DNA from 3 places in the Microbacterium sp. nov. GSS16 genome. Region 2 is predicted to be linked to each of the others. Evidence: predicted binding sites of a transcription regulator. Region 2 holds the regulator's gene; each other region holds the start of a gene.
The links. Region 2 encodes LexA, which represses DNA repair genes until DNA is damaged. Its sites were predicted from a motif close to TCGAACANNTGTTCGA; they were not measured.

Region 1 (2,268 bases), 830 kb from region 2:
GAGTCCGAACACGATCACCTCGAGGAACGAGAAGCCGAAGCCCTGTGCGGCGAGCACCGCGCCGAACGCGAACACCCCGGCGAGGCCGTCGCGGTAGACGGCCGCGGCGAGCATGAACCAGAACGTCGGGCGGTTGGTGCGGAACAGCTCGGCGATGCTGCGGCCCAGCACGACGTACGAGCGGAAGAAGCCCACCCTCTCGGCGGTGTCGTACGAAGGCGACTCGGGCACGTTGCGGAACATCGGGATCGAGAAGACGATCGTCCACACGGCGCAGATGACGGCGACGAGCTTGAACGACAGCGCGTTGTCCTGCCCGACGAGGAAGAGCACTGGGATGCACACGATCAGCGCGACGACGCCGCCGATGTAGCCGAGCCCCCAGCCGAGGCCGGACACGCGACCGACGTTCTTCGGCGTCGACACCTCCGAGAGCATCGCGTAATAGCTGACGTTGCCGATCTCGCTGACCACGGCGGCGATCGCGACGGCGAATGCGCCGAACCAGAAGAACTTCGGATCGGCTTCGACGAAGAAGAGCGAGAACTGGACGAGAGCGATCGCGATCGTCGCGCCGATGACCCACTTCTTCTTGCTGCCGCGCGCGTCGGCCTGCTGCCCGAGCACCGGCGCGAGCAGCAGGATCAGGATGCCCGCGGCGAAGTTGGCCCATCCCCACCACTCCGACAGGTCGGTGAGCCCGTGGCAGTACTCGGACGCCGCGTACTGCGAGCTGTTGCAGTTCATGTACGAGCCGTCGGCCAGCAGACCGGATTCGCGCACCGACGGCTCGAGGAACATCCGCGAGGTCAGGTACAGCGCGATCCAGACGAAGGTGAGGATGACCGTGTTGAACGGCTGCATCGCCCAGTCCCACATCGCCCACGAGACGACCTGCTTGCGGGTGGCCGGTGCGGTGGCGCTCTCGTGGTCCCGGCCGAACGCCGCTACGGCTCCCGTCCTGGCGGTCGGCGGGGGTACGGCGGCGGCATCACGACCGGTCATGGCCGACACGCTACAGGATGCCGGTGTCGCGCCGACCTCGCGACGCGACGCGGTGGAGGGCGGTCCGACGTCGGCGGATACCGGGCGCTGACGCGGCGGCCGGGTCAGCCGAATGATGTGGAGGGGCGTCGGTGCGGCGATGTGCCTCTCCCATCCGCTCACGCCGGAAAAGATGGGTTCGTTATGCGTGCGTGATCAGGTCGGTGGTTCTACCGGGCGATCACAGGTTCGAATGTCGGTGGCCACGTGGATACTCGAGATATGAACGGAATTACGGCGGCGACGAAGGAGGACATGGCGAACCTCAGCGCCGTGGTGTCGTCGCTGCAGGCCGTCGAGAAGACGCTGCAGGGCGTGCTGGCCGCAAGAGACGGACTGCTCGCCGTGGCGAATCGTCTGGCGATGTCGATCGCGGAGAAGGGCGCCGGCCTCGACGACTCCGATCTCACGCTGCGCACCGTGGCCGCCGAACTCGCGACGGCGCTGCGCGTGAGCGACCGCACTGTGCAGCGGCGCATGGTCGCGGCGGAGGTGCTGGTCGAGCGGTTCCCGCAGGTGTGGCACGCGCAGGGCGCTGGGCTGATCACGGCAGGGCACGCGCGAGTGATCGTCGACGCCGGCTCGCACATCGACGGCGACGATGCGCGTGCCGCCTACGCCGCGCGCGTGCTGGACTTCGCGCAGGACGAGTCGCCGAACCGCGTGCGAGTGATCGCCGAGCGGATCGCCCAGCAGTTTCAGTCGCGCACGCTCGATGAGCGACACGAGGATGCGCGCGGGCGGCGTGACGTATGGGTCACGGACGGCCCGGATGCCATGTCCGAGCTGCATGTGTACGGTCCGTCGGTTCTGATCCACGGCGCGCATGACCGGTTGACTCAGATGGCGAAGGAGCTCGCTTCTCGCGATGCCGGCTCGGCCCCGATGCAGTCGGCTTCGGAGGCGTCGGCTTCGGAGGCGTCGGCTTCAGTCGCCTCGGCCGCGACCGACCCGCGCACGCTCGGGCAGCGACGCTTCGATCTCGCGGCGGATCTGCTGCTGACCGGCGCTCCCGCCGGTCATGACACCGTCGGCGCACTGCTCGCATCGATCAAGGCGCAGGTCGCGGTCACCGTGCCCGTCACGACGCTCATGAGCGCGGACGGACCCGCCGCAGAGCTCTCGGGCCGGGCTCCGATGGATCTCGCTTCCGCGAGGGCCCTGGCCGGAGCCGCCGCCGGCTGGGATCGGGTCCTCACGCACCCGGTGAACGGAGGAGTGCTG
Region 2 (2,268 bases):
CAGTCGGCGCGATCAGTCGGCGTACTCGGTCGGGATCGCGATCGACGCGCCGACCTGGATCATGCCCGAGCTCAGGTTGTTGAGACGCCTGATGTCGTCGATGACCTCGCGGGGGTCGGAGGCGGGGGCGGCCTCAGCCGCGATCGACCACAGCGTGTCGCCGGGCAGCACCGTCACGGTCTCGAAGGCGACGGGGTCGCTCTCACCGGAGGCGAGGGCCGAGCCGCCCGCCAGCAGCGAGACGGTGATGCCGGCGATGACGGGCGCTGCGGCGAGGGTGGCGAGCAGACGGCGACCGCGCGCGGTGAGACGCAGCCGGGTCGGGACAGAACGCCGCGCAGCGGCCGCGACCGGGACGGTCAGGGGGGCCTGGATGCTGATCGTGCTCACGTGATGCTCCTCTTCACTCTCCCCGCTGTCAGGCGGAGGTGATGCAGCTTTCGCATCCGGCATCCGGCCGGGGATGCCGGATGCGAAGCTACGTTCCGAATCTATCTTCGATATCGAACATCTGTCAAGGATTCTTCGAATCGAAGGCCGCTGGTTGCGCGACACGCTCGAACAGATCTTCCGTTTCGCGAGAGAACTCGGATACGGTTTCGATGAAGTCAGCCCACCATGGGCCACCGACATTCGAATCGGATCCCCGCGACGACGCGGATCCGCACCGTGTGAGGGCATGAAGGAGCACCCATGAGCGACACCCCTGAGACCGCAGCCGAGGCTCCCCGCACGCGTCGGCGCAAGAGCCTCAGCCCGAAGCAGATGGCCATCCTCGAGGTGATCCAGAGCTCGATCGCGCGCCACGGCTACCCGCCGAGCATGCGCGAGATCGGCGACGCCGTCGGTCTCAAGTCGCTCTCCAGCGTGACGCACCAGCTCGGGCAGCTCGAGCTCAGCGGCTACCTGCGCCGTGATCCCGGCAAGACCCGCGCCATGGAGGTTCTGATCGATCTCCCCGGCAGCGGTGCCGAGAACCCGGCCGACACCGCCCCCGCGGTGGGCGACGCGGCACTCGTGCCGCTCGTCGGGCAGATCGCCGCCGGAGTGCCGATCACCGCCGACCAGCAGGTGGAGGAGATCTTCCCGCTTCCCAGGCAGCTGGTCGGCAAGGGCGACCTGTTCATGCTCAAGGTCAACGGCGAGTCGATGATCGACGCGGCGATCTGCGACGGGGACTGGGTCGTCGTGCGCACGCAGAACAACGCCGAGAACGGCGAGATCGTCGCGGCCATGATCGACGGTGAGGCGACGGTGAAGACGTTCCGCCGCCGCGATGGTCACACCTGGCTCCTCCCCCGCAACTCGGCGTTCGAACCCATCCTCGGCGACGAGGCCGTCGTGCTCGGCAAGGTCGTCGCGGTGCTTCGCGCGGTCTGATCGCGCACACGACGAAGAGGCGCCCCTTCCCGATCGGAAGGGGCGCCTCTTCGTCGTGAACGCGTCTCAGACGGCGGCCGAAACGTCCTCCCGGACGCGTCGGGTGGCCTCGACGATGTTGCGCAGCGACTGCACGGTCTCCTCGTACGCGCGGGTCTTCAGACCGCAGTCGGGGTTGACCCACAGCTGCCGCAGCGGCAGCTCGTCGACGGCGCGACGCAGCAGCGCCTCGATCTCCTCGACGCTGGGCACGCGCGGCGAGTGGATGTCGTAGACCCCAGGGCCCACCCCATGGTCGAATCCGAAGCGGGCGATGTCGGCGACGACCTCCATGCGGCTGCGGGCCGCCTCGATCGAGGTCACGTCGGCATCGAGCGCGCGAATCGCGTCGATCACGACGCCGAACTCCGAGTAGCAGAGGTGGGTGTGGATCTGCGTGCCCGCTGCGGCGCCGCCGGTCGCCAGCCGGAACGAGCGCACCGACCAGTCGAGGTAGTCCGCCTGCTCCGCCGCCTTCAGCGGAAGCAGCTCGCGCAGCGCCGGCTCGTCGACCTGGATGATGGCGATCCCAGCGGCCTCGAGATCGGTGATCTCGTCACGCAGTGCGAGCGCGACCTGGTTGGCGGTCTGGCCGAGCGGCTGGTCGTCGCGCACGAACGACCACGCGAGGATCGTGACCGGGCCGGTCAGCATGCCCTTGACCGGCTTGACGCTCAGCGACTGCGCGTACGACGCCCACGACACCGTGATCGGCGCGGGGCGCGACACATCGCCCCACAGGATCGAGGGCCTGGTGGCGCGCGAACCGTACGACTGCACCCAGCCGTGCTGGGTGACGGCGAATCCGTCGAGGTGCTCTGCGAAGTACTGCACCATGTCGTTGCGCTC
Region 3 (2,268 bases), 1.3 Mb from region 2:
GCCGGATCGGGTATCGGTGTTCTCGATCCGGATGTCCCACCCGTTGTCGTGGATGCGGTGGTGGCAGGTGGAGCACAGCAGGATGCCGTTGCTGAGGTCGGTGGGTCCGGTGTCTCGGTTCCACCATCTGATGTGGTGCACTTCGGTCATGTTGGGCGGGAGTCCGCACATCGCGCATCCGCCGTCTCTGTCGACGAGGGCGAGTTTCTGAGTCCGGGTGAAGAGTCGTTTCTCTCGGCCCCAGTCGAGGATCTCGCCGGCGCTGTCGAGCACGCAGGGGATGACGCTGCCGCTGGCGGCCATCCGCCGGATCGCGGTGACGGAGATGGGCTGGTCGATCCCGTCGATGGTTCCGGAGCCGGTTCCCGCTTCGAGATCCGATGCGTTGATGCGGACGATGACGGTGGCGCCGGCGACGGGCATCCGGCTGTCGCAGTCGAGCACGTGGGCGCAGAACAGGGTGAGGGCGTCGGCGCGCATCATGGTGACGGTGCGCTGATCGGCATCCGCCCCACCGGCATCCGCGCCATCGGCATCCGCGATGCCCGCGCCGGCCAGATCTTTGCGGGCCTGGAACTGTGCCGACACGTACCCGTCGATCGCCGCTTTGATCGGTGCGCCTTCTTCGACCGGGGTGACGAGATTGAGGTGCAGCATGCCGTCGCGTTCGAACATGCTCAGCGACCGCGCCGCGCGTCGCTCTTCTTCTCGCGCTTCGAGCTTGTCGGCTTCGAGCACCGTTTCGGCGCGCTTGACGAGGCGGCGCACGTCATCCAGCGACAGTCCCACGGCCCGCTCGACGAGCTGCTGCTCGACATCCGCCACAAGATCTTTGTCGGCCCCGACCCGCGCCCGGTCGAGGAACTCCACGATCACCGCCGCCCCGGCGCCACCCAACCGGCCCGAGGTGACGGCACCCTGCACGGCCGGGTACTTCGCCGGCGCGGGCTCGCCGAGCAGGTTCTGCCGGGGCGCGATCGCCTCGCCGACTTTCACCAGCCGCGCCGCGTCTCCCGCGCTGGTGCCGGTGGTGGTCGCGATGAGCTGGGCGGTGTTGCGGAATCCTTGCTGCTTCGCCAGCGACTCGGCACCGAGTTCCGGTCGGGATTCGTGCGCGATGGCCGCGGCGACGTCGGCCTGCAGGGCATCCAGCGCCCGCCGCGCGGAACCGATGGCGCGGGTCAGCGACACGAGGTCCGACCGGTCGAGGTCGGCCGCGGTCGAGGCATCCGCCCACACCCCGGCGAGAGCCGTGACGGCTTCTCGCAACGGATCCAGAGCGGGTGCTGACATGTGAAAAGCCTAAACGCCGGCCAACCACAAGTCAAGCAAAACTACGAAGAAAACTGTAGAAGTTCTTCACAAGTATCGAAACTATATGCGACTCGATGGAACGAGTCGGTCAGGCATCCTGGGCATCAACCGCCGACATCCGCGGCCGGCGCTCGCGTCTAGGCTGAATACGTGCGCATCCGCCTCGACATCGCCTACGACGGCACCCATTTCCGCGGCTGGGCCAAGCAGCCGGGCCTGCGCACGGTGCAGGGCACGATCGAGGCGGCGCTCGCGCGCATCCTCGGCTCCGAGGCGCAGCTGGTCGTCGCCGGTCGAACCGATGCCGGGGTGCACGCCTCGGATCAGGTCGCGCACGTCGACCTCGGTGACGCCCAGTGGGCTCGGCTGCAAACGCGCCACGGCCATGCGGCGACTGATCCTGCGGGGTCGCTCGCCCGTCGCATCCGGGGCGTGCTCGGCAACTACCCCGACGTGACCGTCACCCGCACGAGCCTTGCCCCCGAGGGATTCGACGCGCGCTTCTCGGCCGTGTGGCGCCGGTACGCCTACCGGCTCGCCGACGCGACGGTCGGCTACGACCCGATGCGCCGCAACGACACGACGACGATCCGCGCCGCACTCGATGTCGAGCGGATGGATGCCGCAGCCCGCACCCTCATCGGCCTGCATGACTTCGCCGCCTACTGCAAGCCGCGTGAGGAGGCCACCACGATCCGCACCCTGCTCGATTACCGGTGGACCCGTGATCGCGACGGCGTGCTGATCGCCGAGGTGACGGCCGACGCGTTCTGCCACAGCATGGTGCGCGCTCTGGTCGGCGCGTGCGCTGCCGTGGGGGAGGGGAAGCTCGAGGTCGCGGACGTCGCTCGGCTGCGCGACGAGCTCACCCGCACCAGCGCCTTCAAGGTGCTGCCGGCCAGGGGGCTCACGCTCGTCGAGGTCGGGTATCCGGCCGACGAGCTGCTGGCATCC

Region 1: PGB26_RS04585 (HNH endonuclease signature motif containing protein) is a predicted target of LexA. The motif match lies at 1,222-1,237, and genes of this name have one in related genera.
Region 3: PGB26_RS01230 (HNH endonuclease signature motif containing protein) is a predicted target of LexA. The motif match lies at 1,369-1,384, and genes of this name have one in related genera.

The regions. Positions count from the first base shown of each region.
Region 1 covers NZ_CP116338.1:985,853-988,120, forward strand. Annotated here, with positions in the region: gene PGB26_RS04580 (MFS transporter) at 1-1,005, opposite strand, end outside; gene PGB26_RS04585 (HNH endonuclease signature motif containing protein) at 1,267-2,268, shown strand, end outside.
Region 2 covers NZ_CP116338.1:1,820,768-1,823,035, reverse strand. Annotated here, with positions in the region: gene PGB26_RS08665 (LysM peptidoglycan-binding domain-containing protein) at 13-390, opposite strand; gene lexA (transcriptional repressor LexA) at 694-1,380, shown strand; gene metE (5-methyltetrahydropteroyltriglutamate--homocysteine S-methyltransferase) at 1,447-2,268, opposite strand, start outside.
Region 3 covers NZ_CP116338.1:263,030-265,297, reverse strand. Annotated here, with positions in the region: gene PGB26_RS01230 (HNH endonuclease signature motif containing protein) at 1-1,293, opposite strand, end outside; gene truA (tRNA pseudouridine(38-40) synthase TruA) at 1,465-2,268, shown strand, end outside.